2 regions of the Borborobacter xinjiangensis genome follow, and region 2 is predicted to be linked to the other one. Evidence: riboswitches for the same ligand, from Rfam matches in the RefSeq annotation. Region 2 holds a riboswitch; the other holds the start of a gene.

Region 1 (15,694 bases), on a different contig from region 2:
GCCAATGATGGCGAGCGCCAACGGCAGGCCGAGCACGCCGGCGCGCGCGACCGATGCTGGAGTGCCGCCAACGGCGATCCAGACCGGCAGCTTTTCCTGCAACGGGCGCGGATAGACGCCGCGATCATGGATCGGCGCGCGCATCTCGCCCGACCAGGTCACGCGCTCGCTGTCCCGCAGCTTCAACAGCAGGTCGAGCTTTTCCGCAAACAGCCGGTCGTAATCCTCCAGGTCATAGCCGAAAAGCGGGAAGGATTCGATGAATGAGCCGCGCCCCGCCATGATTTCGGCGCGGCCGCCCGACAGCAGGTCGAGCGTCGCGAATTGCTGGAAAACCCGCACCGGGTCGTCCGAGGACAAAACGGTTACGGCGCTGGTAAGCCTTATGCGTTTGGTGCGCTCGGCCGCGGCCGCGAGCGCCACTGCCGGCGCGGAAGCCGCATAGTCGGGGCGATGATGCTCGCCAAGCCCGAAAACGTCGAGGCCCACCTGGTCGGCCAATTCGATCTCCTCGACGAGATTGCGGAGCCGCTGATGCGGGGTGACGGCGTCCGGCCCGCGCTCAAGGCTGACATCGGCGAAAGTATAAAGACCGATTTCCATCGGATTGTCCTCGATTGCGCCAGCGCGTCGGTCCGAAAGTTGGAAGTCGCTTTCGAATGACGCGAAGCTTGGATTGAGTTCACAAAAGGAGCGTCTTTTTGCACCCGATTGGACGCATGACTTTGCGCTTCAGATAACGACGCGTCGGCCTGATCGCCAGGGACCCGATCGTGAACGGTGTTTCCAAGATTTGGGGCAGCCAAACCGTTCCCCTACGGCAACATCTACCGATTACATGGCAGGCATTCCGAATTGGCGCTTGAACTCTCAAGTTTCCCGCGTATGTAAGCCTCGCAAGGCGACGACAGACTTCGCGAACTGACGACTAGGATTGAAGGCGAACATTGGCACTCTACAAGGAACAAGACATATTCGAACGGCGCAACGCCGCAAATGAAGCAAAAAGAGCCATGCTGGAGCGGTTCAAGGCAAGACCGGCCGACGACGATCCGGCGGTGCTGGCCCGCAGAGCCGAACGCCAGGCAATTCTCGAGGCGCGCGAAAGGCGCAATGCCGAGAAGGAAAGACTGAGGCAGGAACGTCTGGCACGCGAGGCGATCGAAAGAGCCGAGCGCGAAGCGGCGGAAGAAGCTGCACGCATCGCCGCCGAAGAGGCTGCCGCTGCCGAGGCAAAGGCCAAGGAAGCCGAGGAGATGGAGCGCATCTCCCGCCTGCTCGCCGACGAGGCAGCGCGCAAGGCCAAGCGTGACGCACGCTATGCGGCCCGCAAGGCTCGCGGTGGCCGGATGCCGCCACCGAGGCCGCTCTAATTCGGTACTCTGCGTAATTCAGATCGCAAACCGGCCTGGCGCTTCGCGCTATGGCCGCGGCTGCGTTCCGAACAACGCGCGATGAGTGTTTGAAGATACGTTCCGGCAAGGACCGGAACGTATCCGTTTCATGTTGGGCCTATTTGCTCTTGTCCTTCAGCCTTATCGCTTGAACCGCCGGCGCCTTGAGTGCCGGCTCGGCTGCCGGCTTCTTGGCGTCCTTCTTCGGCTTTCGCGGTTCCTTGTTACTGCGCAACTGTCCCTTGGCCATGGCGTGCTCCCTTGCTGCCGACGCATGTTTCCTAAGCCGACATCGGCTTTGAAAGACCACGCGCAAACTCAAATCGGCAGAGCGTCCCTTGCTTGCCCAAAGCACATATCGCGCTTCGGGCAGAGGGAGTGAACCAACAGATCGTGACAAGAGCAAGAGCCGAAAGCGGAGGCGGTTAACGCTCCTCACGCTTCCCCTGTAGTCGTGCGGTGATCAAATGTTCAGGGATGGTGGAGCGCTGGCTTCAATGCTCCCGCTCTTCCACCACCCGCAGCCGCAACTGGCCGGTCTTGGACTCGGCCGCGCGCCCGGCGGGAAGGGTGGCAGTGCCCGATGCCGGCTCGTCGGGACGGCTCGTGCCGAATTCCAGCGATTCGATCTTGGCGCCGCGCTTGGTCACCTTGGTCGACGAGACCAGAATGTCATCGATATCCTTGGACGCCTGGCCGAAATGCGTTTGCAGTTTGCGCACCCGCTCGTCGAGGCGCGAAACGTCCTCCATCAATCGGATCACCTCGCCCTGGATCAAATGCGCCTGTTCGCGCATGCGCGCATCCTTCAGGATCGCCTGGATGACCTGGATCGAGAGCATCAGCAGCGAGGGCGAGACGATGACCACGCGGGCACGGTGAGCGCGGTGTACGAGTTGCTCGAAATTCTCGTGGATCTCGCTGAACACCGATTCGGAGGGCACGAACATGAAGGCCGTGTCCTGCGTTTCGCCGTTGATCAGGTATTTCTCGGAAATGTCCCTGATGTGGATTTCGACGTCGCGGCGAAAGGCCTGAGCCGCAAGCTTCTGCGCATCGGGTCCTTCGGCGGCGCGAATCGCATTCCAGGCCTCCAACGGAAACTTGGCATCAATGACCAGCGAGGGAGAGTCGTTCGGCATCTTCACCAGGCAATCCGGCCTGTTGCCATTGGAGAGCGTCGCCTGGAAGGCATATGAGCCGTGCGGCAGGCCGTCGGCGACGATTGCTTCCATGCGCGACTGGCCGAAAGCGCCGCGCGTCTGCTTGTTGGAGAGGATCGCCTGCAATTGCACCACCTGGCCGGCGAGCGACTGGATGTTGCCTTGCGCGGTGTCGATGACGGCAAGCCGCTCCTGAAGTTTGGCAAGGCTCTCATGCGTCGATTTCGTCTGCTCGGTCATGGTCTGGCCGAGCCTGCCGGTCATCGCGTCGAGGCGCTGGCCGATCGATTGGGTGAGTTCGGCCTGCCGCGATCCGAAGACCTCGGCGATGGCGCCCATTCGACCCTGCATTTCCGCCTGCGACTGAAGGATCGAGGCCATGCGGGCCTCTGCGTCCCGCGCATGTTCGGCCGCCTCGATCGCTGCGACCGCCCGCGCCTTGGAGGAGCGCCATAGCGCGACGATGAGCACGACGAACACCGCCAGCACCAATGCGGCGCCGAGGGCGAGCAACTGGCCGAATGTGAGGGTTGAGGCGCCAAGGCGCAGGACCGGTTCGGAAAGCGGATCGTTCATTGCCGCACAATACGTGATTCGGGCGCCAAGGACAGATCAAAACAGGAACATCGACAGAGCCAAGATGGTTGACGGGTTTTAAGGGAAGTCTTAGGTGAAGCGAATGACCATCAAGCCGCTCATTATTCTTCCCGATCCCTTGTTGCGCCAGGTGTCCAAGCCGCTGGAGCGCGTCGACGAGCCGTTGCGCAAGCTGGCCGACGACATGCTGGAGACGATGTACGATGCGCCGGGCATAGGCCTGGCCGCTATTCAGGTTGGCGAGCCGCTGCGCATGCTGGTCATCGACATCGCCAAGGAAGGCGAGGAGCGGGCGCCGCAGGTCTTCATCAATCCGGAGATCGTGCACAGCTCCGACGAGCGGTCCGTCTACGAGGAGGGCTGTCTCTCCATTCCAGACTATTATGCGGAGGTGGAGCGGCCGGCCTCGGTGCGCGTCCGGTTCCTCGATCGCGAGGGCAAGGAACAGGAAATCACCGCCGACGGCGTAATGGCAACCTGCCTGCAGCATGAGATCGACCACCTCAACGGCGTGCTTTTCATCGATCATATATCCAGGCTGAAGCGCGACATGGTGGTCAAGAAATTCAAGAAACTCGCCAGAGACCGCCAGCCGAGCCGATTGGTCGGGTAGGGGCGGATGCCCCTTCGCATCATTTTCATGGGGACGCCGGAATTTTCCGTGCCGACGCTTCGCGCCCTGGCCGAAGCCGGGCACGAGATTGCCTGCGTTTACACGCAGCCGCCGCGCCCCGCCGGCCGGCGGGGGCTGGAACTGACGCCGTCGCCGGTACAGCGCGAGGCAGAGCGGCTGGGCATCGAGGTGCGTTCACCGGTCTCGTTGAAAGGTTCGGCCGAGCAGGAGGCATTCAGGCGCCTTGAGGCCGATGTCGCTGTGGTCGTCGCCTATGGCCTGCTGCTGCCGAGGCCGATCCTCGAAGGTACGCGGTTCGGCTGCTACAACGGCCATGCCTCGCTGCTGCCGCGCTGGCGCGGCGCGGCTCCCATCCAGCGCGCCATCATGGCCGGCGACGAGGAAACCGGCATGATGGTGATGAAGATGGACGAGGGACTGGATACCGGGCCGGTGGCAATGACCGCCCGCGTCAGCATCGAGCCTGACATGACCGCCGGCGAATTGCATGACCGCCTGATGAAGACTGGCGCGGAACTGATGGTCACGGCGATGGGAAGGCTGGAAAGCGGCGATCTGCCGCTTGTTGCGCAAGCAGCGGAAGGCGTCGTCTATGCGAGGAAGATCGACAAGGCCGAAACGCGCATCGACTGGTCGCGGCCGGCGCGCGAGGTTCACAACCACATTCGTGGCCTGTCGCCATTCCCCGGCGTCTGGTGCGAAATGACATCGGCGGGCAAACCCGAGCGGCTCAAACTGCTGCGTTCGACACGCGCGGATGGCAGGGGTTTGCCTGGCGAAATCCTGGACGATCGTCTGACCGTCGCTTGCGGCGAGGGCGCGATCAGATTGCTGGAAGTGCAGCGGGCGGGCGGCAAGCCGGTTGGCACGGATGAATTCCTGCGCGGCGCAAAACTTGGCAAAGGCATGAAGCTCGCATGAACGGCGTGACAATCAGGCAGGCAGAGGCTTCCGATCGGGCGGGCATCCGCCGTGTCGAGGAGCGGGCCTTCGGGCAGGTCTTCGAAGCCGACTTGGTCGAGCAGTTGGTAGCCGATGGCGACACGGTTCTGGAACTGGTGGCGGAGCGTGACGGGAGCATCGTCGGCCATGTGCTGTTTTCCCGGCTGGGGATCGAGGCAGGCGACGCAAGATTTGAAGCCGTGGCGCTGGCGCCGCTGGCGGTCGATCCTGATTTTCATAGTCAGGGCATAGGCAGCGCGCTGGTCGAAACCGCCCATGCGCGGCTGAAGGCTGACGGAGAAAGGCTTTCGGTGGTGCTCGGCGATCCAGCCTATTACGGCCGTTTCGGCTACGCCCACGCGCAGGCGGCGGGCTTTGAAAGCGACTATCAAGGCGAGGCGCTGCAGGCGCTGGCCTGGGGCGAAGCACCGACGACCGGCCTGCTGGTCTATGCCCGCGCCTTCCTGGCGCTCTGAGCCGGGCAATGCCGCGCTACCGCCTCGACATCGAATATGACGGAACCGTTTATGCCGGTTGGCAGCGGCAGGATGGGCCGGCGACGATTCAGGGCGTGATCGAGCGGGCGATCAGGGATTTCTGCGGCGAAGAGGTGACGTTGCGCGGGGCAGGGCGCACCGATGCCGGCGTGCACGCAACGGGCCAGGTCGCGCATGTGGATCTCCTGAAGACCTGGCGCGATGACACGGTTCGCGATGCGCTCAACGCACATCTGCAAATGGCCGGGGAGGCGGTGGCGATCCTTGCCGCCCGCGCCGTGGCGGACGATTTCGATGCGAGGTTCTCGGCCATCGGCCGGCGCTATCTTTACCGTATCCTCAATCGCCGCGCGCCTGCCGCGCTGGAGAGAAACCGGGTGTGGGTGGTGCAGAAGAAGCTCGACGCGGATGCCATGGATGAGGCGGCGCAGCTTCTGCTTGGCCGGCATGATTTCTCGACCTTCCGCTCCGGCCAATGCCAGGCGTCCAGCCCCGTCAGAACGCTCGACCGTTTCGATGTTCGGCGGGTCGGTGATGAGATCGAAATCCACGCCGCCGCGCGATCCTTCCTGCACAATCAGGTGCGCTCGATGGTCGGCACCATCAAGCGTGTCGGCGAGGGCGCCTGGAGGCCGAGCGACGTGAAGGCCGCGCTGGAAGCCAGGAACCGTGCGGCTTGCGGCTCCGTCGCGCCCGCTTGCGGACTCTACCTGACGGGAGTCGACTACGCGGGAATGTAGATGCCGAATGCTGCTTGCAGCACCAGGAGCACGACGACCGACGCAATGAACATGCCGGCGAAGACTGCGGTGCCCATTGCCGGTCCGCGATCGATCACTGCATTAGTCAGCCGCCAGGTCAGGGCCATGGAAAGTGCAAACAGCGCCAGCGACAGCACGATGACCAAGTCCGACCCTGACGAGGTGACCATCCGCAAAAGCGCGGCCGGCAACATCACCCATGACAGGATTGCCGACGCCCAGTTGGTGGCCACGACATAGTGGACGAAACGGTCGCGCAGGCCGGCAAGCGGGGCGGCGAAAGCGAGCGCGACCAGCGGCAATATCCAAGAGCCGAGATCGATGAGGGCGAGGCGCAGGAGATAGGAGAAGCGGCTCGCCGAAGCGGCCGGATCCGCACCGAGTTCGTTGGCGGTTCCCACCCAGCCGACGATCAGCGCCGGCAGCGCCACCACGATGGCGAAGAAGGAGTTCCAGAAGCCATCGGCGGAAAGATCGAGCATGGCGATGCCGTCGCGCCGGCCGGTCATCAGCCGCCATGCGCCGACCAGATATCTCTGGATGTCCTCGGAAGGTGGCATATGTCAGCCCTGTTCGAACCAGTCCTCGATGAACCGTGTGTAGATATTGGTCAGCATTTCCAGATCGTCGAGCGCGACCCGCTCGTCGACCATATGCATGGTCTTGCCGACCAGGCCGAATTCGACCACCGGGCAGTAGTCCTTGATGAAGCGCGCGTCCGAGGTACCGCCGGAAGTCGACAGCGCCGGTTGCCTGCCGGTAACCGCCTTCACCGATGCGCTCAACGTCTCGATCAGCTTGTCGTCGCGGGTGAGGAATACATGGCTCGGCCGGTCGCGCCAGGTGACCTCGAATTCGACCGGTTCCTTGCGCCCTTTGCGGTATTTCCGCCGGCCGCTGGCGATATCCAGCCGATTGTGGACTTCAGCCTGGATGGTTTCCGCAGTCCATGTATCGTTGAAGCGTATGTTGAAGGCTGCGGTCGCCTTTGCGGCGATGACATTGGTTGCCGCATTGCCGACATCGATCGAGGTGATTTCAAGATTGCTCGGCTGAAAGTTTTCCGTTCCGTCGTCGAAAGCCGGGCTCATCAGCGCGTCGAGCAGCGTCATCAGCCCTCGCACCGGGTTGTCGGCAAGGTGGGGATAGGCGACGTGGCCCTGCCGGCCGTGGACGGTGACGAGGCCGGAAATGGAGCCACGCCGTCCGATCTTGATCATGTCGCCGAGCAGGTCCGGATTGGTCGGCTCGCCGACGATTGCCGCATCCCAGGCTTCGCCGCGGCCGACCGCCCAATCGAGCAGCTTGACGGTGCCATTGATCGCCGGTCCTTCCTCGTCACCGGTGATCAGCAGCGACACCGAGCCTTTCGGCTTGCCGCGTGATTCGATATGGCGGGCAAGCGCGGCGACGAAACAGGCGATGCCGCCCTTCATGTCGACGGCGCCGCGGCCGTACATTTCCCCATCATGGACGGCGGCGGAAAACGGCGCTTGGCTCCATGCCGTCTCATCGCCGACCGGCACGACATCGGTGTGGCCGGCAAACATCAGATGCGGGCCATTGCCGGACAGGCGTGCGTAGAGATTCTCGATGTCGGGGGTGCCGTTTTCCGAAAAAACGGGGCGTTCGACGGCAAAGCCGAGCGGCGCAAGCATTGCTTCGAGCGCCGTCAGCGCGCCACCTTCGGCGGGAGTCACCGATGGACAGCGGATCAGGGCGGCGAGGTTTTCGGCAGGGTCTTTAGGCAAGCTCATGCAAACGCAGATACTTCAAACCGCCAGCGCTGTCACGGCGCATAAGCCATTGGCATTTGGTCCATCAACGCGGATTGGAACGACTGTCTGTTGGCAATAGACTGCCGTTCTCTCCGTTCATGACAGGACTGGAAAATGCCTTCCCGAAGCTTGCCGCTCTCCACCATCGGCTTCGACGCCGACGACACACTTTGGCAGAACGAGCAGTTCTTCCGCGTGACGGAAACGCATTTTGCTTCGTTGCTAGCCGAATATGCCGAGGGCAGCGACATTCACGCCCGCCTGCTTGAAGCGGAAAAGCGCAACCTGGCGGTCTATGGCTTCGGCATCAAAGGTTTCACCCTGTCGATGATCGAAACCGCGTTGGAGCTGAGCGGAGGCCGGGTACCGGCGCGCGTGATCGGCGAAATTCTCGCAGCCGGACGCGACATGCTCTCGCATCCGGTCGAAACGCTGCCGAACGTGCGCGAGACGCTGGAGGAACTGGCGGGAGCCTATCGACTGATCCTGATCACCAAGGGCGACCTGTTCGATCAGGAGCGCAAGCTGGCGCAGTCAGGGCTCGGCGAATTGTTCGATGCGGTCGAGATCGTCAGCGACAAGAACGCCGCCACCTATGAGCGCATCTTCGCCCGTCACGGCGACGGGCCGCACCGGGCGATGATGGTCGGCAATTCGCTGAAATCGGACATCGTTCCGGCCATCGAGGCCGGAAGCTGGGGCGTCTATGTTCCGCACGATCTCACCTGGGTCCTCGAACATGTCGAGGAACCGGCCGAGGCGCCGCGCTTCCGGCGCCTGGCGCATATAGCCGAGCTGGCCGATCTGATCGATGAATTGGAACGCTGACCGCCTATTTCGCCGCGTTGGTCTGCCTTGCGTACCGATTGGGTCCGGGCTCGCCCGGAAAGACGCAGAGCGCCAGGAAGGCGATGAACGAAACAATCGGAATGAAGAGCGAAACCGCGATGATGCCGGGCTTTCCCATGTCGTGCAGGCGCTTCACGCTGGATGAGATATGCACCCAGAGGAAGATGGCGAATGTTACGCCGAACACCACCGACCAGGTCTGCGCGGCCGGACTTTCCTCCGGCACGCGCATGAACTGGTAGAGCGGAAACGACACGACCGCCAGCATGAATAGAAACGTCAGTATGTACACCGCCCGGTTGATGCGACCGGCGAAGCTGAAGAAGAGCCAGAGAAACTGGTTTTTGTCAGGCAATTTCGTGCGTTTCCTGTCATGCGACGCGGGGTCGATCAGTCCCGCAGAAGCTCGTTGATCGACGTCTTGGAACGGGTCTGCGCGTCGACGCGCTTGACGATCACGGCGCAGTAGAGGCTGGGGCCGGGCTCACCATTGGGGAGCGGCTTGCCGGTCAATGAGCCTGCGACGACGACCGAATTGGCCGGCACCTCGCCATAGGTGATCTCGCCGGTGGCGCGGTCGACGATCTTGGTCGACTTGCCGATGAAGACGCCCATGCCGAGCACCGAGCCTTCGCGTACGATGCAGCCCTCCACCACCTCGGAGCGAGCGCCGATGAAGCAATTGTCCTCGATGATGGTCGGGCCGGCCTGCATCGGTTCCAGAACGCCGCCGATACCGACGCCGCCGGACAGATGCACGTTCTTGCCGATCTGGGCGCAGGAGCCGACCGAGGCCCAGGTGTCGACCATGGTTCCGGAATCGACATAGGCGCCGAGATTGACGAAGGACGGCATCAGAACCGCATTCGGCGCGATGTAGGCCGAGCGGCGCACCACGCAGGAGGGCACGGCGCGAAAGCCGGCCTTCTCGAAATCGACCGCACTCCAGCCGGCGAACTTCGACGGCACCTTGTCCCACCAGATCGAATCGCCCGGCCCGCCCTTGACGACTTCCATCGGATTGAGCCGGAAGGAGAGCAGAACGGCCTTCTTCAGCCATTGGTTGACCTTCCACACACCATCGGGCTGGCGCTCGGCTACGCGGGCGACGCCGCGGTCGAGCAGGCTCAGCGCGGTCTCGATGGCTTCGCGCCTTTCTCCGCGCGTATCGGTGGTGATGGTCTCGCGCTCCTCGAACGCCTTCTCTATGGTCGCTTCAAGATTCGCAAGGTCGGCTTTGGGCATGAAGTTTCTCCGCTACACGTGCTGTTAAGGGGCGTCTTTTAGGGTCGGGACCTAACAATATGGTCGACTGGCGTTGGGCTGTCGGCTGTTCCAAGATCGCGCGGACCCTATGTCAGGGCATAGAAGCGGTCAATCACGCCAGTGTCCCGGGACGGTGCTGGGGTGTGGAATTTTTGACGGGGGTTTTGAGAACGACATGAATCCGATGGAAAAGGAGGGGTGGACACCGCTACCCCACTCCGACGAGGACCTGGAACGGGTAAAGAGCGTCCCCGACACCCCACAGACGCGTGCCGCCACATACAGGCTTGCCTGGAACGACTCGGACTTCATGACAAGGCGCGAGTTGCGGGCGGTCAGGCTTCAACTGGAGTTGCTGAAACCTGAAATGGTGCTGGCCGAACGCGGCATTCGTTCGACCGTAATTCTGTTCGGCGGGGCGCGCATACCTGAACCGGGCGGCGAGGCCTGGGCCGCCAAGGACGAGACGCAGCGCAAGAACCTTGAGAAAAACAGCAAATATTACGACGAGGCGCGCAAATTCGCGCAACTCTGCTCACGCCATTCCGCCACCTCGCGCTATCGCGAATATGTGGTGGTTACGGGCGGCGGGCCGGGCGTCATGGAGGCGGGAAATCGCGGTGCGGCCGATGTCGGCGCGCCGTCGATCGGCCTCAACATCGTTCTGCCGCATGAGCAGGCGCCGAACGCCTATGTGACGCCGGAACTCTGCTTCAATTTCCACTACTTCGCCATCAGGAAGATGCATTTCGTCATGCGCGCCAAGGCGGTGGCGGTGTTTCCCGGCGGCTTCGGCACGATGGACGAGTTCTTCGAAACCCTGACGCTGATCCAGACCGGCCGCATGGAGCGGGTTCCTATCGTTCTTTTCGGCAAGGCGTTCTGGGAGCGGGCGATCGATCTCGATTTCCTGGCCGAGCAGGGCACCATCACGCCAGGCGATCAGGACATCATCGAGTTCGTCGATACCGCCGACGAAGCCTGGAAGATCATCCGCGAATTCTACCAGTTCTGACGCGGAAGCCCTCCGGGTCCGTCACGCGGCGCTTGGCGTTATCGTGCCGAGAAACGTCGCCAGATCGTCGGTGACGAAGTCCACGGCATCGTCATAGGACGGGTCGCGTTCCCAGATTTCGGAAAATGTCGGCTCGAAGTTCTTGGGTACGATCAGAACCGTCTGCATGCCGAGCGCCTTGGGAACGATCAGGTTGCGCGCCAGATCCTCGAACATCACCGCATTGGGGCCGGCGATGCGGTGGAGCGCGATGAACTTGTCGTAGGTCTCCGGCGCCGGCTTCGGCGTCAGGCCCGCCGCGACGATGTCGAAGATGTCGTCGAAATGATCGAGAATTCCGAGTTGGCGCGCGGTGCGCTCGGCATGGCCCCGGTCCCCGTTGGTGAAGATGAACTTGCGCCCCGGCAGCGCCTTTATCGCCTCGCCGAGCGCGGGATCGGGGACCAGCCACGAATAGTCGATGTTGTGGACTTTATTGAGAAAGTCGTCGGGATCGATATTGTGGCGCTGCATCAGCCCGCTCAGCGTCGTCCCGTATTCCAGGTAGAGCTCTTTCTGCAGCTTGCGCGCCTCATCGCGCGGCAATTGCAGAAGCTCCGACACATAGGCGGTCATCTTCACATCGATCTGCGAAAACAGATTGGTGTGATGCGGATAGAGCGTGTTGTCGAGGTCGAACACCCAATCGGTGACATGGGCGAATCGGGCGGATTTCGGAGACTGGGTCATGACAGTCCTTATGACACGACTGACGCATCGATGGCCATGAGCGCTTTGCCACGCTCGGGCCCGAAGCCGGAAAAGATCAAATCTTATGCATGCCTGAAAGGAGACCTTTAACGCTTTGCTGTCATGGGCTTTCGAAATCGGAAGCTGTCGATGAAAAGCATATTTGTAAGGTCCGGGCTGGTGGCGTTCGGGGCGGTTGCCGGGTCCCTACTGCTGGTGATCACCATCGTTCCCGCGCTCGGAGGGGTGGTTGACGGCAATGCGTGGCTGATGTGCATTATTTGCCCTCTCGCGACCGCTTGGCCGGCCAGCGCCTTCACCTTCTGGCAGAGCGATCGGCTGAAGCAGGCCCATCGCGACCTTGCCCGGGTCCATGCGCAGCTTGCCGCCGCCCATAGGCGCTTGGCCGAAAAGGCGCAGCGTGATGACATGACCGGCATGCTCAATCGCGAGGCTTTCTTTGCCGCGCTGGATGGTTCGCGGCGCAAGGCGGACCGTGGCGCGCTGCTGATCATCGATGCCGATCATTTCAAGCGAATCAACGATAATTTCGGTCACCTAACGGGAGACGACGCCTTGCAGAAGATCGCGGCGGCGATTTCGCGCGGCGTGCGCTCCAGCGACATACTGGGACGCATTGGCGGCGAGGAATTCGGCGCAATCCTCGTAGGTGCCTCGGACGAGGAGGCCGCAAGCGTTGCCGAGCGTATCCGCAGCGAAGTCGAGCAGATTCATTTCGCGCCGGTGGATGACGCGGTCGTTCGCCTCACCGTCAGCATCGGCGGAACGCATTGTCCACCCGATGGGACAGTGCCCGAACTGATGCGCGCGGCCGATGCCCGTCTTTACGAGGCCAAGCGACGCGGGCGCAACCTGGTGATCATAGGCGAGGTGATGGTGAGGGCCGCGTAAGAAGGACCCTAGGTCACCACGGCGGTAATTGAGGCCGCAACCAGGAAACCGGCGAGCACGAGCAGCACGCCATAGATCTTCGGCTTGCCGAACAGCACGGCGAATGCCGATATCCACACGACGATGGCGGCGGCGAGCGCGAACAGGAAACCCGGCTTGTCGCTCCACATGATACCGATTGCCATGAGGCCGCCGATTATCAGCGCCCCGAAGACAAGCATTATCGAGAGCGCGAACTTCTCCACCGAATCCATTGGTCGTCCTCTGATCGTCATGTTTGGGTAGCGTGCCGGGCGCCGCTAATCAACACGCCTGATGCGACCCTTGTCGAGCTTGAAAATTCCGTTCTGTCCGCCCTGCCGTTCGAAATCGCTCTGCAACTCGTCCCAGGTGCCGAGATATTTCCCGCAATCCTCGCAGGAAATGAAGGTTTCCGGCCTCACGGTCGATGGAATGCGCAAACGAATGGTGTGGCAGTAGGGGCATTCGAGACGATGATCGAGGAATTGCTCGGGCATTTTGTCTCCCTCCGGACATGAACGCCCGCACCTGACCCTAACACGATATTCGAACCCGTCGAATCACTACTGTGGTGATGAAGCCGAAAGCGCAATTGACGCTTCGTCTTTCCGCGGCTAGCTTCCCGCCCGGAACTGGTTTCGCCTTCGGGCGGATGAAAAGGGAATGCGGTGACGCCGTGATATCGGCCATTCCGCAACTGCCCCCGCAACTGTAGCCGTTGAGCCTTCTTCCAAAAAGCCACTGAGAGCGCATGGCGCGACCGGGAAGGCGGAAGAAACGCAATGACACGGAAGTCAGGAGACCTGCCTTTCCAGTCACCCATGCCCGAACACGAGGGGTGTTCCGGCGCGGTCGTCCGTGGCGGTGACATTTGAAAAAGTGTTGCCGCGCGCCCGGATGGCTGATGGGTTCTTGCCCTGACAAATCCTTCCGGTCCGCGGTTCTGATTGTGCCTGTGAAGCAGATTATCGCTTTGCCGGCCGGAACGGAGGGCTGAATGTCTACGACTATTTTCCGCGCGGGCTTTTCCGCATTTGCCGCAATCGGCGCTGTCCTGGCTTTTCAAGGCGCGGCTGGCGCGCAGGACGCAGACGGCGTCATCAAGCTCGAGCAGATCACGGTTACAACGCCGCTGCGGCGCGAATCGACGCTGGCCAGGAGCACATCGTCGGTGACTGTCATCGACGAAAAGGAGATCGAGCAATCGGGCGCGCTCGACCTGCCGACGCTGCTGAAATCCTACCCGGGTGTTTCCATCCGAACCAATGGCGGGCTCGGATCGGAGTCCAGCATTTCGCTGCGCGGAACGACTTCAACGCAGACATTGGTGCTTGTAAACGGTGTGCGGGCAAGCTCGGCGACGATCGGCACGACAGCCATCGCCAGCATCCCCCTGAGCTCGATCGAACGTATCGAGATCGCCAAGGGCGGGCATTCAGCCCAGTATGGCGCCGACGCTATTGGCGGCATCGTCAACATCATCACCAAGCAGGGCGGCACCTGCGCCAATGGCAACGCGATGTGCACGACGGTGAGCACGGGCGTGATGCATCCCTGGGGTGGTTATGTTTCCGGCAATGTCAGTGGCCAGACCGAGGACGGCACCAACTACGCCTTCGGCGGCAGTCTCCTGGGAACGCGCGGCTACGAGTTCACGCTGCCGTCCAGTTTCTCGCATGAGAAGGACGACGATGGGTTTCTCACCGGATCTGGCAATTTCTCACTGTCCAAGGATTTCGATTGGGGTCGCATCTATACCGATGGACTCTATGCGCGCGGGCGCAACCAGTATGATCGGCCATTTCCCGATCCCAACGAATCCGACACCGATACATTTGCCGGCAGGCTTGGCGGTCGCCTTGATCATTCCGATAGCTGGTCTTCCACCGTCGAACTGACTTCGGCAGTGGACAAGTCCTCGAACTTCCGTGGTGATATTGCCGGCGACGACTTCGATACACTCCGCTACGGCATATTTGCATCGACGCAAAAGTCACTGGAGCTTGACAACAGCCGGCACGTCTTTAGCGGCGGTGTCGAGGCATACCGCGAAACGATCTCTGGCAGCTCGGTTTTCGGTCTTCCCTACGATGCCACGGCGCGAGATCTTGCGGCGGTGTTCGGCCAGCATTCGCTCGAATACGAGGCGCTGACGATCGATTCGGGAATTCGCTACGATCACAACGAACAGTTTGGCGGCGCGACGACCTACAATATCGGCGCCAGCTATGAATTCGTGCCGGGTCTGGTGGCGCGCTCCTCGTTCGCCACCGGCTTTCGGGCACCGACCTTCAACGAGCTCTATTATCCGTTCATGGGAAATCCCGACCTCAGGCCGGAAAAATCGCGCTCCTATGAAGTGGGCCTGAACTGGCGGCCGACAGATTCGACCAGCCTCGATCTGGCGCTTTACCGGACCAGCATAAGGGACCAGATCAACTGGAGCGAGGTGTTTCCGGGCACTTGGCTACCGTCGAATATCGAGAACGTCATGATTACGGGCTTCGAAGCCGCTCTCGAGCATCGCTTCGACAATCGCTGGCGCGGCAGGGCCTCGGTCGATATTCGCGAGCCGAAAAATCGCGACAGCGGCCTGGATATTCCCTACCAGAACCGCTTCAAGGCATCCGCCGAGCTTTCGTTCAAGGCGACCGACAAGCTCGATCTGACGGCCGGGCTGCTATATGTAAGCAGCCGCTTTGCGGACGAGGACAATACGATCAAGCTGCCAGCCTATACGACCGTCGATGTCCTGGCATCCTATGCCTTCGATGAGCAGTCCGAGCTGAAGTTTGCGGTCGAGAATGTCTTTGACGAGCAGTATTCGACATCGAACGGCTACCGCTCGCCCGGACGTACGTTCAATCTGAGTTTCTCGCGAACCTTCTAGCGATTGCCGACGCCACTATGCGTTTCATTGAACGATCCGGAACAAGCCTTCTCCTCGCGGCGCTGGCCGGCCTGTTTCTGGCAGCGTCTGCCATGGCGGAGCCCGCGCCGCGCCGTGTCGTATCGTTGAATGTCTGCACCGATCAGTTGGCGATGCTGATTGCCGGCGAGGGGCAACTTCATTCCGTGTCGTTTCTCGCCCGCGATTCGGGCACCTCGGCAATGGCGGCTGAGGCGCAGCGCTACG
Region 2 (15,694 bases):
CTTGTCTTCGGCAGGCGAGCCGTCGGGCATGGGCGGGCGGTCCGACCGCACGACCCAGACGCCGACCCGGTCCTCGCGGCGTTCGCCTCGAATGTTGAAGCGATCGAGGGTTGCGATGATCCATGCCTCCAGCGCGGCGACGAAGGCGCGAACATCCTCGCGGCGACGTTTCAGGTCGAGCATGACATAGGCGACCCGCTGGCCAGGCCCGTGATAGGTGTATTCGCCGCCGCGGCCGGCGTTGAACACGGGAAAGCGATCCGGGTCCACGAGATCGTCCAAACGTGCGCTGGTGCCGGCAGTATAGAGCGGAGGGTGTTCGACCAGCCAGACCATCTCCGCGGCCGAGCCATCGCGGATCGCGGCAACGCGTGCTTCCATGAAGGCAAGCGCATGCTCATAGGCAGTCAAACCCGGCTCGATTCGCCATTCCACCGAGGGCGACCCGGGAACTGGCAGGAATGATGTCTCTATCTGGCTGCGCTGCGTCATGGCTGGGTTGTCGTTCCTTGCTCTGGTGCATTCGCGTGTTCGTCGGAAACACCGAACGAGCCCGAATGCGATGCCGGGGCGCTGGGTCGCAGGCCAGCGTCCTCGGGTAGCCAACATATGGCCGCGAGCGCGGGAAAGGTCCAGTTTCTTATGCCGTTCCCGCGGATTCGAGCCAGAGCCGATCGGCGTTGATGCTCTCCGAAAACAGGGCGAGAGCGGCTTGGCTCGGGTGGTCTCCCAAGCGATGATCCACGGCTTCATTTGGTCTTCACGCAACCGCCGAATATTCCGCTGGATGCCCTTGTTTCGCAGGAAGCGATTTGCTAAATGCCGCTGGCCGGTTCCGACCGGTCTTTTCGTGACGTGCGGTCGTGGCGGAATTGGTAGACGCGCAGCGTTGAGGTCGCTGTGGGGCAACCCGTGGAAGTTCGAGTCTTCTCGACCGCACCAACGAACTTTTCAATCACTGAATAAATTTTCTTTGTCTGAGTTCGCGATGGCTCGCATGAGCCATCGGTGCGGCATTCGGAATGGCTTCTTCGCCACATGTCGAGACGAAGATGTGCAACGCCTCGCTGCAAGGCTGTGAATCGACATCTGTTCATGCCAGATATCGGATGCTTTTTGAGCTTATGTGCTGGGCTTAGCCCGCCCTCAAGCTTAAGAAATCGGTTCGACGCGTGGTTTTGACGGGAAAGTCTGCAACTCTGCTGCACCGACCCTCGGTTTGGAATCACGTTCTGGAGCATGACCGGCCCGGCCTGGCGCAAACGCGTTCAAGTGGAATCACTTGAACAAAGCGATTTGCGCGGACTTAAAGTGCTGGAGCGTCCTTTGTGCGTCCCGGACGCACGGCGCTCTAGCCGGAGCCAATGCTCTTGAGTTGTTTTGATGCATGGTCTTGCTGAAGGTCTGCAATTTGCTGCGTTGACCTTCGGTTCGGGACGATGCTCCAGTGCAAGAGGCGAATTTGGAAGGCCAGGACAAACATTCGCCGGGCTCCGGGGCTCCCCAACCCGCCGCTGACATCTACGATGCGGATGGCGTCATCCGCGCGTCGTTCCTTGCTCAGGTCGGAGCGGCGATCGCCGATCGCGATACGCTGACGCTGAAGCAGGAGGTCGGTAGTCTCCATCAGTCGGAACTTGGCGATCTCCTCGAAGTTCTGTTGCCTGAACAGCGGCGCGCGCTCGTCGATCTGATGGGCAGCGATTTCGATTTCTCGGCGCTGACCGAGGTCGACGAGGCGATTCGTCTCGACATCGTCGACAACCTGCCCAACGCGCAGATCGCGCAAGCGGTGCAGGAACTCGATTCCGACGACGCCGTCTACATTCTCGAGGATCTCGACCAGGAAGATCAGGACGAGATTCTTGCGCAGCTGCCGTTCACGGAACGAATCAGGCTGCGCCGCTCGCTGGACTATCCGGAAGAAACCGCAGGCCGGCGCATGCAGACCGAGTTCGTCGCGGTACCGCCGTTCTGGACCATCGGCCAGACCATCGACTACATGCGCGACGACAAGAATCTTCCCGACCGGTTCAGCCAGATTTTCGTCATCGATCCGACCTTCAAGCTTCTCGGCGCCGTCGATCTCGATCGCGTGCTGCGCTCCAAGCGCACGGTCAAGGTCGAAGATGTCATGCATGAGACCCGCCACGCCATCCCCGCCAGCATGGACCAGGAGGAGGCGGCTTACGAGTTCGAACAATATGACCTGTTGTCGGCGGCCGTGGTCGACGAGAACGAGCGATTGGTGGGCGTGCTCACCATCGACGATGTCGTCGACGTGATCCAGCAGGAGGCGGAGGAGGACCTTCTGCGCATGGGCGGCGTCGGCGACGAGGAACTCTCCGACAGCGTGCTTTCAGCCTCGCGCTCGCGCGTGCCGTGGCTGCTGGTCAATCTGGTAACCGCGTTCATCGCGGCGTCTGTCATCGGCTTGTTCGAGGGAACGATCGAGAAGATCGTGGCTTTGGCGGTGCTGATGCCGATCGTGGCAGGCATGGGCGGCAATGCGGCCTCGCAAACCATGACGGTGACCGTGCGGGCGTTGGCGACGCGCGACCTGGACATTTATAATGCCGGCCGCATCATCCGCCGTGAAATGGGCGTTGGCCTGCTCAACGGGCTGATCTTCGCCTGCCTCATCGGCATTGTCGCCGCCGGCTGGTTTCAGGACCCCACTTTGGGCGGCATCATCGCAGCCGCCATGGTCATAAACATGTTCGTGGCTGCCCTCGGCGGCATATTGATACCGCTTCTGCTGGACAGGCTCGGGGCGGATCCGGCCGTCGCTTCGGCGGTTTTCGTAACGGCGGTGACAGATGTTGTCGGCTTCTTCGCGTTTCTGGGGCTCGCCACATGGTGGTTCGGCGCACTTTGATGCTGATAGTCGCTGTCTGTAATTGACTTTTACGTAAATGCCGGCAAAATCCTGTGTTTGTCGCTGCGCGTCCGCGAGGCGAGCAAGACGACTCACTTGAACGAGCATCGAACTAACCGACCGGTTCCCGTCGGGGACCGATGCGCCATATCGGGATTTGTCCACGGAGCGAGAATGCGGGAATACTATTCGATTACCGAACTGACCCGCGAGTTCGATATCTCGACGCGGACCCTGCGCTTCTATGAAGACGAGGGTCTCATCCAGCCGGTGCGGCGTGGCCGCACGCGCCTCTTCCGGCCGAGCGATCGGCATCTGGTGCGGCAAATCATGCGCGGCAAGCGACTCGGCTTCTCGATCAGCGAGATTCGCGAAATCATCCAGATGTATAAGGAACCGCCTGGTGAAGTCGGGCAGCTTAACCTGATGATCAAGCGTATCGAGGAGAAGCGCGAGGACTTGCGTCAGAAGCGCCGCGACCTGGAAGAGACGCTTGCCGAACTGGACCGTGCCGAGGAATCCTGCGTCGAGCGGCTGGTCGAGCTTGGCGTGACTACTTAAGGATAGCCTTCCGGAAGGCGGGACCAACTCCAATCGGCCGGCCTCACCGCCGGGTCGGTTTTCGAATTTCCGGCGTCATGACTATGCGGTTACAGCCAGCGGCGCACCTTTTTGGCATAGTCGCGGTATTTCTTGCCGAAATGGGTTTCCAGATATTTCTCCTCGCCCTCGATGGCGAGCTTTTTGGTTGCGGCGCTGGCGAGGAAGGCCAGGATCAGAAACCAGATGTTGCCGGCAAGCAGGCCGATGCCGGCCATAACCAGCGTATTGGCAAGATAGATGGGATTGCGGGTGAGCCCGAAGGCGCCAGTCGTTACCAGGTGCGTGGCGGGCTGGTCAGGCCGCACCGTCGTTCCGGCGCGGCGCATGGAGCTGATGGCGGAAACGTAAAGGCCTATGGCCGCGAGAATGACGAGGCCGCCGGCGGCAAACAGAATGTCGGAGAGTGGTCGCGAAATCCAGGGCAACGGCAAGAGCAGGCCGAGCCCGACGCTGATGGCGATAGCCGTCAGATAAAGAATCGGCGGCCACGGAATTCGGCTTTGGCTCGTCTCAATGTCAGTCACTGCACTCCTCCTTGCAGAGCGGGACCAGGGAGATCGCCTAAAAGCTTGTTGTCCGCTTTCTCCTCCGACTGGAAGCCGATTGCGTCGTCGGTTCGCGTCGTGCAGAGCCCCGCGCTGGTTTCGATCCTGGCGCGCAGTTCGGGCGTTTCGTCCCCCTTGAAAAGCTTGTCGAGCCCCGCGTCCTTCTCCAGTTCCTCCAGCATGCAAACACAATAGCGCGTGCAGAACTCGGTGTCGCGGCTCTGTTCGCAGGTGGCCTCACAGGAATTGCGAAACCGCACCTCGGGCGTCGGCACATCGGCGGGAAAGACCTGGGATGCCAGCCACACGCTGGCAATCAGCACCGGTTGGTGGATCAGATAGACCGCGAGGCTGTGGCGCCCGGCGAAGATCAGCGGGCGCGACCAGCCGCCGAATTTCACCTCCGCCAAACGTGCGGCGAGGCCGGCGTATGAGGTGAGCTTTGCCAGCGCAATGCCGGCGAGCACTGCGGCGAACCATGGAAACAGCGGAACGTAGTCGTTCGAGCGCGGATTGCTCGACGACAGGCCGACCCACCACCAGGCGGGATGGTCGAAGAAGGCGTTTCGCAGGAAATGGGGCGCGGCAATCACCAACGCCGCGATGCCGAGGGTAAGAGCTGCCGGGAGGCGCAGGAACAGAAGCCCGAGCAGGCTCGCCAGCGCGATCTGATGCAGTATGCCGAAAAAGATGAAGCCGCCCGGCACCGCGAGGCGGGTAACGATTGATATGGCAAGGGCCGCTCCCGCCACCATCGCGAACCGTCGACAGAAAGCTTTCCATCGAATCCCGTTGCTATGGGCGAGAAACAGGCTGACGCCGACAAGGAAGAGGAAGCTGGTGGCGATGCAACGCGCAAAGAATTTCCAACCGCCTGCGGCGGTCGTGCCTGGATCGGAATAGCCGAAAAACTCCAGGTCCCAGGCAAAGTGATAAATCGCCATGGCCAGCAACGCGGCACCGCGCGCGACATCGAGCGCTGCGATGCGGCCGATCCTGGTCTTGGGCTGATCGGATGATTGGGTTTGCGAATCCATACGGGTGCGTGCTGTTGCGATTGGTCGAGCGTCGTGCAACCGTTAGCATGGATGATGAGGTCGAAAGTATGAAATCGGAGCCGGCCATGCACAGCGTCGCTGCCAATGGCGCGATGATCCCCTCACTTGGCGTTGGCACATGGACGCTGAAGGGCGAGCTTTGCACCGAAATCGTATCGCACGCGCTGTCGGTCGGGTACCGCCATATCGACACGGCGAGCATTTACCGAAACGAAGCCGATGTGGGCGCGGGTCTGCGCGCGTCCGGCATTCCCCGCGACGATGTGTTCGTGACGACCAAGGTCTGGTGGACGGACATCAGGGCGGGCGACCTCGAGCGCTCGGCCGAAACCAGCCTGAAGCGGTTGGGACTCGATCGGGTCGATCTCCTGATGATTCACTGGCCGAATCCGCAAATTCCGCTGGAAGGATCGATCAGGGCGCTGAATGCCGTCAAACGCTCAGGACTCGCCCGCCATATCGGCGTGTCCAATTTTCCGACGGCTCTGCTTGCGCAGGCGCTTTCCCTTTCGGACGCGCCGCTCGTAGCCAATCAGGTCGAATATCACCCCTATCTCGACCAATCCAAGATTTTGAGCGCATGCCGGGGGGCCGGCATGGCCATGGTGTCCTATTGTCCGCTCTATCGCGGCGGTGGCCTGTTCGAGGAACAGGCCATTGGCTCCGCGGCCAGCCGCCACGGTAAAAGCCCGGGCCAGGTCGTGCTGCGCTGGCACATTCAGCAGCAGGGTGTGGTGGCGATCCCGCGCACGACAAAGAGGGAGCGCCTTGAGGAAAACATGGCGATATTCGACTTCGCTCTCTCGGAGAACGAAATGAGCGCCATCTCCGCTCTTTCGCGCCAAGGCAGCCGTATTTGCAACGACAGCTTTGCGCCCGAATGGGACGCCGCTTAACCGGCGGATTCAGGCTCGTAGATGCCGGAATAGGGTTTGCCGACCGACGGCTTTGTCCGTATAGTTCCGGGCGTCGTCGGTTCCGAAAGGAATCAATAGGGAATGCGGCACGGGCAGAAATGCCCAAAACCGCAGCTGCCCCCGCAACTGTGCGCGGCTAGCTCTCTCCAATGCCACTGGGGTTCTCGGGAAGGCGGGGAAGGGCGGTGATCCGCGAGCCAGGAGACCTGCCGGCGACATGACATATCTCAATGCCCTCGGGTGGAGGGTGAAAGGACATGAAATGAACGCGACGTCTTCGTCTCTCGCCACAACAGGTTTTGCTTCGCGCGCCATGCAGCTTGCGCTTGCCGGCCTGCTCGGCGTCTTCGTTATCGGCTTCGTCGGCTTTTCGCATATGGAAGCGGTCCATAATGCCGGCCACGACTATCGCCACTCGATGGCGTTTCCCTGCCACTAACGAAAGATCGCTCCCATGACATTGTTTCGTAACGTCGTGTTCATCGCGGCGCTCGCCGGCCTATTGTCCGGACTGATCATGACGGCCATGCAGGCCTATGCCACCGTTCCCCTGATTCTGAAGGCCGAAACTTTCGAAAATGCCGGCGGTGGGCATGACCATGGCGCCGTTTCGCCTGAGGCAGCGGAAGCTGGGCATTCGCATGATGCGGCCACACCCGCTCATGAGCATGACGGGGAGGGCTGGGCTCCGGCCGACGGCTTCGAGCGCTTTGCCTTCACCGCGCTTGCCAATATCGTCACCGGCATCGGCTTTGCCCTGGTTCTGGTTGCGGCTTCGGAACTGACGGGCGGCATCGCCAACTGGCGTCGGGGGATTTTCTGGGGCTTTGCCGGTTTTGCCGTGTTCACACTGGCGCCGGGTCTCGGCCTGCCACCGGAATTGCCGGCCATGCCTGCGGCCGATCTTGCGGCCCGCCAGGCCTGGTGGATCGGCACGGTCGCCGCCACGGCCGCCGGCCTGTGGCTGATCGCCTTCCGGTCATCGATGGTGCTGTCGCTTATCGGCGTGGCGTTGATGATCGCGCCGCATATCATCGGCGCGCCGCAGCCCGACAGCCATGAATCGCCGGTTCCCGTCGATCTGCACCACCAGTTCGTCGTCGCCGTGACGGTGACCAACCTGATCTTCTGGGTGGTGCTGGGGGCTGCGGTCGGGGTTTTCCGCGCTCGCTTCTCAGGCGCGGCCGCCAATTGGCGCGACAGTTTTGCCTGAGGCCAAGCTGACCTTCCTGCTTGGCGGCGCCCGCTCCGGCAAGAGCGCGCAAGCCGAGCGGCTGGTTGCCGCCTATCCCGCGCCGTGGATCTACATAGCCACGGCGCAGAGCCTTGACGATGAGATGGCCGAGCGTATCGCCATGCATCGGGCGCAGCGCGCGGAGGGCTGGATCACCATCGACGCACCGCTCGATCTTGTGGGTGCGATCGGTGACGTGCCGGATGGCCGCCCGCTGCTGGTGGATTGCCTGACTCTGTGGCTCACCAACCATCTGCTTGCCGGGCACGATCTCGAGCAAGAATGCGAGCGGCTGGAAAGCGCGCTGGCGGCACCTCGGGGGCCTTGGTTCGTCGTCGCCAATGAAGTCGGCCTCGGGATCGTTCCGGACAATGCTCTGGCGCGCAAATTCCGCGACGCCGCCGGCCGCCTCAACCAGCGGGTTGCGGCGCGCGCAAACTCCGTATCGTTCATGGTGGCGGGGCTGCCGCTTCAGGTGAAATGACATGAAGAATATCGACGAAAAGGAAGCCGAGCGCCACAAGGCCAAGATGGTCAAGCGCAAGGCGGTTCAGGATGCGGAAGTTGCCGGCAAGACGGTCGAGAAGGGTTTGCTGATCGTCAATACCGGTCCTGGCAAGGGCAAATCGACGGCGGCTTTCGGCCTCGCGCTGCGCATGCTCGGCCATGGCCGGCGCGTCGGTGTCGTCCAGTTCATAAAGGGCGCCTGGCACACCGGCGAAAAGGATGCCTTCGCCGCCTTCGGCGACAAGCTCGTATGGCACACGATGGGCGAGGGCTTTACCTGGGAAACCCAGGACATCGAGCGCGATGTCGCTGCTGCAGCGGCGGCGTGGGGCAAGGCCGTCGAACTGATGACCGATCCGACGATCAGCCTCGTTGTGCTCGACGAATTGAACATCGCGCTGCGCTACGATTATCTCGACCTGGACAAGGTTGTCTCGACCTTGCGGGGCCGCCGCGAGGGGCTGCATGTCGTGGTCACCGGCCGAAATGCCAAGCAATCATTGATCGATGCGGCGGACCTCGTCACCGAAATGGGAGCCGTGAAGCACCATTTCTCGGCGGGCGTGAAGGCGCAGCAGGGAATAGAGTTCTAGCCGGGGTTCTTTCAGCCGAATATCGCGCCTGCGCCCGCAGCTATGCCGAACAGTGCGATCAACAGCATGTCGGCTGTCCAGTAGAGCCGAAGTGCCTGCCGGATGTCGGCGGCATTCGCCTCGCGCTTTCCGTCGCCCATCGTGGCGTCGTCCACGGTGACGCCGCCATAGATGCGGGGGCCGGCAAGGGAGAGGCCGAGGGCTCCGGCCATCGCGGCTTCCGGCCAACCGGCGTTGGGGGAGCGATGTTTCCGGGCATCGCGCCGGATCGCGCGCCAGGCCCCCGCAGGGTTTGCGCCCGGCAAGATGATGGCGGCGACAACCAGAAGCACCGCCGTCAGCCGCGAAGCCGGCAGGTTGACGAGATCGTCGAAGCGCGCCGCAGCCCAGCCGAACGCCTCATGGCGCGGGGTGCGGTGGCCGATCATGCTGTCGGCGGTGTTGGCGGCCTTGTAGGCGAGCCCGGCGGTCAGCCCACCGGCGCCGAGCCAGAATGCCGGCGCAACGATGCCGTCGGAGAAGTTTTCGGCCAGGCTTTCGATCGCCGCGCGCGAGACGCCTGCCTCGTCAAGCTGGTCGGGATCACGACCGACGATCTGCGATACCGCCTGTCTGCCGCCCGGCAATCCGCCGCTCTCCAGCGCGTCGGCGACGGCTTTGACATGACTGGCAAGGCTGCGCTGGGCAAGCAGGCTGCTGGCAAGGATGGCGGTTGCGACTATGCCGAGCGGTAACGATGCAAGGATCGTTTCTAGGAAAAATCCAATGCTTGCCGGCACGGCAACCAGCGCGACCAGCGCCGCCACGCCCGAAATGCGGCGCCAATTGTCGGTATGGGTGGCGCGATTTAGGTGGTGGTCGAGGAAAGAGATGAACTTGCCGATCCAGATCACCGGATGGCCGATTGCGCGCACGAGCCGATCCGGATAACCGAGACCCAGTTCCGCAAGAAGCGACAAGAAGGCGAGCAGAACGAACATGGCGCTTGAGAACAGGAGTTGGATGGCAGCGGTGAGCGATCACGGCGGCAGTCTTGCCCGGGCAGCCGCGCTGTTTCCTCACGCGCCGCTACCCTGGATCGATCTTTCGACCGGGATCAATCCGCACTCTTATCCGCTTTTCGATCTGCCGGCCACCGCGTTGCGACGGCTCCCGGAAGCAGCGCGCGTGCGCGAACTGACAGGCGTTGCGGCGCTCGCCTATGGCGCGCCTTCGGCGGAACATGTGACTGCCGCCCCCGGTACGCAGATTCTTCTGCCCCGCGTCGCCTCGCTGGTGAAGCCGGGCCGGGCTTTTGTGCTCGGGCCGACCTATGCCGAGCATGCGCGCGCTGCGGCAATCGCCGGACACGCGGTGGCGGAGGTCGATAATTTCGAAGCACTTTACGCGGCCGATCTGGCGATAGTCGTCAATCCGAACAATCCCGACGGGCGGATCATTGGCCGCGAAAAGCTTCTCGATCTGGCGCGTGTGCTGAAAGGCAAGGGCGGTTTGCTGGCCGTCGACGAGGCGTTCATGGATGTCGGCCCGATGGACGAGCGTCTCGATGGGGATATTGCGGACGGCGGCATCGTCGTGCTGCGCTCCTTCGGAAAATTCTACGGGCTTGCCGGACTGCGCCTTGGTTTTGCCGTTGCGGCGGTCTCGATCACGCAAAAACTGGAGGCCGAACTCGGGCCATGGGCGGTGGCGGGGCCGGCGCTGGAATATGGCATCAAGGCGCTTGGCGATACCGAATGGCGAGACGCAATGCGAAGCCGGCTCGCGGGGGAGGCCGCACGGCTCGATGAACTGCTTGGCCGTTTCGGCATCCCGGTTGTCGGCGGCACCAGCCTGTTCCGCTTCATTGTCTCGAATGATGCCGCGAGCCTGTTTGCAGAACTTGGCAGCCGGGGCATACTGCTGCGAAAATTCGCTTGGAATTCTTCAGCGCTTCGAATCGGCCTGCCGGCGGCGGAAAGCGAATGGCAGCGCCTTGAAATCGCTCTGTCGACCTGGGCAGCCATGCGTGGCGCGAACCACAAGGAGACCTCATCGTGATTTATGTCTGTCCGCTGTCCAAACTGGACGAGACGGTGGTTCGCGTCGGGGCACGGCAACTCGTTTCCCTGCTGAACGCCGGCACGCCGATGACGCGGCCATCGGCAATTTTGGAGCACGACCATCTCCTCATGGCCATGCACGATATCGCCGAGCCGCAGGAGGGCATGACCTCGCCCGGTGAGGAGCACGTGCGCCACTTGCTGAAGTTTGCGGCGCGTTGGGATCGAACGCGCCCCCTGGTGATCAATTGCTATGCCGGCATCAGCCGCTCGACGGCCAGCGCCTATATCATCGCATCGGCGCTTTCGCCGAAGCGGGACGAGGCGGAACTGGCCACCACTTTGAGGCAGATGTCGCCATCGGCGACGCCCAATCCGCTCCTCGTCGCGATGGCGGACCGGGTTCTCGGGCGCGGCGGACGCATGGTAGAGGCAATCAAGGCTATCGGACGCGGTGCCGAAGCTTTCGAAGGAACGCCGTTTGCACTGAAGATCGATCTTTAATCAGGCGGCTCAGGTCAGCCAGTCGGCAGGCTTTGCCTTGCGCACGTCCTTGAGCAGACGCACGAACCCCTCTGCCATATGCGCGGCTGTCAGCCGGCCTTTCTCGGCTGTTGCGGCGGCGGCGTTGCCGACGACGCCATTCGGGTTGAGGTCGGTGGCGATCCAGGCGAAGGCGTGGGGGCTTTGATGCCGCAGCAGATCGAATTCACGCTCGGCTTTGGTCACGTTCGAGGCGAAATCCTCGGCCTTGCCCATATCGACGAGGTCAGGCCTGAAGTGCAGCATCAATGAGGTTTCCACATCGCCGCCATGGATGCCGCGGCGCAGTTCAAGCTCGCTGAACAGCCCATCCGGCCGGCCGAATCTCTCCCAGCTTGTCTTGACCGCGAGCATATTGAACCGCACCCGCAGGTTTCGCGTGATGATGCCGATGATCTCCTCATTGCCGCCATGCGAATTGACGACGACCAGCTTTTTCACGCCGGCTCGCGCAATGGACGCGCCGAGTTCCGTCCAGGCCTCGATCAGCGTCGCGGGCGGCAGAGTGAGCGTTCCGGGCGCATAGAGATGCTCGTCGGATTTCCCGACTGCCTGGACCGGGAGGATCCGTATATCGAGATTGGCGGGTAATCGCGCGATGACCTCGTCCAACATGCCGTGCATGATGGCCGTGTCGGTGGAAACCGGCAGATGCGGACCATGCTGCTCGATGGCGGCCACCGGGAGCACGGCAATCGTCGCCTCCGGATCGATCGTCGAAAACTCCGTCGTCTTGAAGTCGCCCCACCAGACCCGTCTTGCTTCGGCCATGTCAAAATCCGGATTTGCCCGTTCGGTCCGACATTTAGCGGTTTCTGGCCGATGGGGCGAGGGCTAGATTCGCACCCTTTCGGATTTCGGGTCATACATGGGCTTCAGCGAGGCCTCCGCCTTGAACCGCTCGCCCGCAATCTCAATCTCGTAGGACGAAGAAAGCATGTCCGCCTCGCTTTCGCCTTTTGCAGGGACGTAGCCAAGGCCGACCGCGCCGCCGAGATGGTGGCCGTAATTGCCCGAGGTGATCGTGCCGACGATTTTGCCGTCGCGAACGATCGCCTCATTGTGGAACAGCAGCGGCTCGGGATCGGTCAGCCGAAACTGCACGAGCCGGCGTGACAGGCCGGCCTCCTTCTTGCGCAGCACCGCATCGCGGCCGATGAAGTCGCCTTTTCCGGTCTTCACAGAAAAACCGAGCCCGGCTTCGAGCACGTGATCCTCGTCGGTGATGTCGTGGCCGAAATGACGGTAGGCTTTTTCGATGCGGCAGGAATCCAGCGTGTGCAGGCCGCAGAGCTTCAGCCCGAGCTCCGCGCCCGCCTCCTCGATCGCTTCGAACACATGCGCTGCCTGATCGGTGGATACGTAAATTTCCCAGCCGAGTTCGCCGACATAGGTGACGCGGTGGGCGCGGGCCAGCCCAAACCCGATCTCGACTTCCTGAAACGTTCCGAATGGGTTGTTTTCGTTCGAAAAATCGTTCGGACTCACGCGTTGAATCAAGTCGCGCGATTTCGGTCCCATCAGACAGAGTACCGATTCGGCGGCGGTAACATCGGTGATGACCACGAATTCGTCGACAAGGTGCTTTCTCAACCATGCCAGATCGCGCTGCAGGGTTGCTCCCGGCACAACGGCCAGGAAGGCCGTTTCCGACAGGCGGGAGATGGTAAGATCGCTCTCGATGCCGCCGCGATTGTTCAGCATCTGCGTATAGACGATCCTGCCCGGCGCGACATCGAGATCATTGGCGCAGAGGCGTTGCAGGAAGCTCAGTGCATCGCGGCCCTCGATCCTGATCTTGCCGAAAGAGGTCATGTCGAACAGGCCGACATGGTTGCGGACCGCGAGGTGCTCGTCGCGATTGTTGCCGAACCAGTTCTGTCGCTTCCATGAATAGCGATATTCGCGTTCCTGGTCTGGCCGTGCGAACCAATTGGCGCGTTCCCAGCCGGCGACTTCGCCGAAAACGGCGCCGCGTGCCTTCAGATGCTCGTGGATCGGCGAGCGGCGCACGCCGCGCGAGGTGGCCATCTGGCGATAGGGAAAATGGTCAGCGTAGAGCAGGCCGAGCGTTTCGGACACGCGCTCCTTCAAATAGCTGCGGTTCTTCTGGAACGGTTGGGCGCGGCGAATATCCACCTCCCACAGGTCGAAGGGCGCTTCGCCGTCGTTGATCCATTGCGCCAGCGCCATGCCGGCGCCGCCGGAGGAGACGATGCCGATGGAATTATAGCCTGCGGCGACCCAGTAGCCCTTCAGTTCAGGAGCTTCGCCGAGATAGTAGCGATCGTCGGGCGTGAAGCTTTCCGGTCCGTTGAAGAAGGTGTGAATGCCGGCGGTAGCCAGCATCGGCATGCGATTTACGCCCATTTCCAGGATCGGTTCGAAATGGGCGAAATCCTCCGGCAACTGGTCGAAGCAGAAGTCCTCGCGGATGCCCTCCATGCCCCACGGCTTGGCCTTGGGTTCGAAGGCACCGAGCATCATCTTGCCGGCATCTTCCTTGTAGTATGCGCATTCATCCGGCACGCGCAGAACCGGCAGGCGCGACAGGCCGGGAATGGCTTCCGTGACGAGATAGAAATGCTCGCAGGCGTGCAGCGGCACAGTTACGCCCGACATGGCGCCGAACTCGCGCGCCCACATGCCTGCGCAATTGATGACGATGTCGGTCTCGATCGTGCCCTGGTCCCCGCCTTGCGTCCAGGAAACGCCGGTAACACGGCCGTCCTTGCGCTGGACGCCGGTAACTTTGACGCCCTCGATGATTTTTGCGCCGCGCTGGCGTGCGCCCTTGGCCAGCGCCATGGCGATGTTGGCCGGATCGCATTGGCCATCCAGCGGAAGGTGTACCGCGCCGACGACGTCCGACACATTGAGATGCGGATACATCTCCTTGACTTCGCTCGGGGAAATTTCACGGACATCGACATCGAAGGCCCGCGCCACCGTCGCCTGCCGGTAGATTTCGTGCTTGCGTTCCTCGGTCAGCGCCACGGTGATCGAGCCGACCTGGCGCATGCCGGTGGCGACGCCGGTTTCTTCCTCGAGCTTTACGTAAAGATCGGCGGAATATTTGGCGAGCCGCGTCATGTTCTGCGAGCCGCGCAACTGGCCGATCAGCCCGGCGGCATGCCAGGTGGTGCCGCAGGTAAGCTGCTTGCGTTCCAAAAGCACGATGTCGGTCCAGCCGAGCTTGGCCAGATGATAGGCCACCGAACAGCCCGAGACGCCGCCACCTACGATGACGGCGCGGGCCTTGGAGGGAATGGAATTTGCGGCCGGGTTGCTCATGCCCTCAGCCTTTCATTCTGCGGGTCCCAGAGCGGCTTGTCTTCCTGCACCACCGCCGGGAAAGCCTCGCCGAAAATCTCGACTTCGACTTCGGTCCCCGGAACGGCGAGATCGGCGCGCAACATGCCGAGCGCGATCGACTTGTTCACCCGGTAGCCCCAGCCGCCGGATGTCGTCTCGCCGACGATCTTCCCGTCATGACGGATCGTCGACATATAAGGCGCGTCGCAGTCCCCAGCTTCGACCACCAGCGTCACAAACCGTTTGGTCGCGCCCTGCTGCTTTTCGCGTTCAAGTGCGGCTTTGCCTTTAAAGTCTGGCTTTTCCCATTTGACAAAGCGCTCAAGCCCGCCTTGCAGCACCGTGTAGTCGGTGGAAAGGTCCTGCTTCCAGGCGCGGTAGCCTTTCTCCAGCCTCAGGCTATCGAGAGCGAACATGCCGAACGGCCTCAGGCCGTGCTTCTGGCCGGCCTGCCAGACAGCGTCGAAGATGGTCGCCGTATCGTCCACCTTGGTGTGGATTTCCCAGCCAAGCTCGCCAGCGAAAGACACGCGAACGAGCTGGCACCAGCGCCCGGCGATCTGCACCGATTGGTGCGACAGCCAGGGTTGCGACAGGTCGGCATCCGTGACTTCGGCCAGAATGGCGCGCGAATTCGGGCCGGAAAGGATCTGGCACGAAAATGCCTCGGTCATGTTTTTCAACGCGATTTGAGTCTGTTGCGGCAAATGCTTCTGAAGCCACTCGAAATCATGCCACTCGGCGGCGGCCGCGGTGATCAGGAAGAAGAAATCCTCATCCAGCGCCATGATCGACATTTCGGTGACGATGCGGCCTTGGTCGTCGGCGAAATAAGCCAGACCGATCCGTCCCGGTTTTGGCACGGTGCCTGTAATCATAGACGACAGCCAGTCGCGCGCGCCGGGACCTTGCAGCCGGAAGCGCGAGAAGCCCGGAAGGTCGAGAATGCCGACGGCGTCGCGCACCGCCACGCATTCCTCGCGAATGCGCTGTTCCCAGGGCCCGGTTCGGGTGAAGGTCTGTGTGGAAGATTCCCAGGTGTCGTCCCCAGGCGCCGCATACCAGGTGGCGCGCTCCCAGCCATTATAGGCATCGAACTGCGCGCCAAGCGCCGCGATACGGTCATGGATCGGCGAGAGCTTGCGGTTGCGGCCGGCCGGCCAGGCGTGGTGGGGGAAATGGATCGCATATTCGTTGCCGTAGACTTCCATGCCCTTGGCAACACAATAGTCGTGATCCGACGCGAAGCTTGTGAACCGGCGCGGATCGCAGGACCACATGTCCCATTCGGTTCGGCCCTCCGTCACCCATTCGGCCAGGACCTTGCCGGCGCCGCCGGCCTGGGCGATACCGAAGGTGAAGACGCAGGCCTCGAAGGCGTTGGGCACTCCGGGCATCGGGCCGATCAGCGGATTGCCGTCCGGCGCGTAGGGGATGGGGCCGTTGATGATTTTCGAGA

Evidence for each region. Region 2 has a riboswitch for cobalamin ahead of ACLKMW_RS01565 (CbtB domain-containing protein). Riboswitches for the same ligand answer to the same signal wherever they lie in the genome.
Region 1: linked by a shared signal. The riboswitch ahead of ACLKMW_RS06535 (TonB-dependent receptor domain-containing protein) and the one ahead of ACLKMW_RS01565 (CbtB domain-containing protein) in region 2 are both predicted to bind cobalamin.

Annotation. Positions count from the first base shown of each region.
Region 1 is NZ_JBLLVA010000003.1:406,798-422,491, reverse strand. Features, by position in the region: gene ACLKMW_RS06625 (LLM class flavin-dependent oxidoreductase) at 1-603, opposite strand, end outside; gene ACLKMW_RS06620 (DUF6481 family protein) at 948-1,373, shown strand; gene ACLKMW_RS06615 (hypothetical protein) at 1,513-1,644, opposite strand; gene ACLKMW_RS06610 (DNA recombination protein RmuC) at 1,889-3,133, opposite strand; gene def (peptide deformylase) at 3,237-3,767, shown strand; gene fmt (methionyl-tRNA formyltransferase) at 3,774-4,709, shown strand; gene ACLKMW_RS06595 (GNAT family N-acetyltransferase) at 4,706-5,206, shown strand; gene truA (tRNA pseudouridine(38-40) synthase TruA) at 5,215-5,967, shown strand; gene ACLKMW_RS06585 (transporter) at 5,952-6,548, opposite strand; gene dapE (succinyl-diaminopimelate desuccinylase) at 6,552-7,745, opposite strand; gene ACLKMW_RS06575 (HAD family hydrolase) at 7,881-8,594, shown strand; gene ACLKMW_RS06570 (DUF805 domain-containing protein) at 8,599-8,970, opposite strand; gene dapD (2,3,4,5-tetrahydropyridine-2,6-dicarboxylate N-succinyltransferase) at 9,006-9,860, opposite strand; gene ACLKMW_RS06560 (LOG family protein) at 10,057-10,896, shown strand; gene ACLKMW_RS06555 (pyrimidine 5'-nucleotidase) at 10,918-11,625, opposite strand; gene ACLKMW_RS06550 (GGDEF domain-containing protein) at 11,776-12,537, shown strand; gene ACLKMW_RS06545 (hypothetical protein) at 12,546-12,791, opposite strand; gene ACLKMW_RS06540 (hypothetical protein) at 12,837-13,055, opposite strand; cobalamin riboswitch at 13,174-13,383, shown strand; gene ACLKMW_RS06535 (TonB-dependent receptor domain-containing protein) at 13,556-15,448, shown strand; gene ACLKMW_RS06530 (ABC transporter substrate-binding protein) at 15,466-15,694, shown strand, end outside.
Region 2 is NZ_JBLLVA010000001.1:321,569-337,262, forward strand. Features, by position in the region: gene lipB (lipoyl(octanoyl) transferase LipB) at 1-492, opposite strand, end outside; tRNA gene ACLKMW_RS01535 (tRNA-Leu) at 858-942, shown strand; gene mgtE (magnesium transporter) at 1,463-2,878, shown strand; gene ACLKMW_RS01545 (MerR family transcriptional regulator) at 3,053-3,439, shown strand; gene ACLKMW_RS01550 (methyltransferase family protein) at 3,529-4,005, opposite strand; gene ACLKMW_RS01555 (heparan-alpha-glucosaminide N-acetyltransferase) at 4,002-5,063, opposite strand; gene ACLKMW_RS01560 (aldo/keto reductase) at 5,150-5,980, shown strand; cobalamin riboswitch at 6,041-6,229, shown strand; gene ACLKMW_RS01565 (CbtB domain-containing protein) at 6,264-6,440, shown strand; gene ACLKMW_RS01570 (CbtA family protein) at 6,456-7,214, shown strand; gene cobU (bifunctional adenosylcobinamide kinase/adenosylcobinamide-phosphate guanylyltransferase) at 7,207-7,719, shown strand; gene cobO (cob(I)yrinic acid a,c-diamide adenosyltransferase) at 7,721-8,335, shown strand; gene cbiB (adenosylcobinamide-phosphate synthase CbiB) at 8,347-9,315, opposite strand; gene cobD (threonine-phosphate decarboxylase CobD) at 9,314-10,375, shown strand; gene ACLKMW_RS01595 (tyrosine phosphatase family protein) at 10,372-10,881, shown strand; gene ACLKMW_RS01600 (creatininase family protein) at 10,891-11,691, opposite strand; gene ACLKMW_RS01605 (GcvT family protein) at 11,755-14,214, opposite strand; gene ACLKMW_RS01610 (GcvT family protein) at 14,211-15,694, opposite strand, start outside.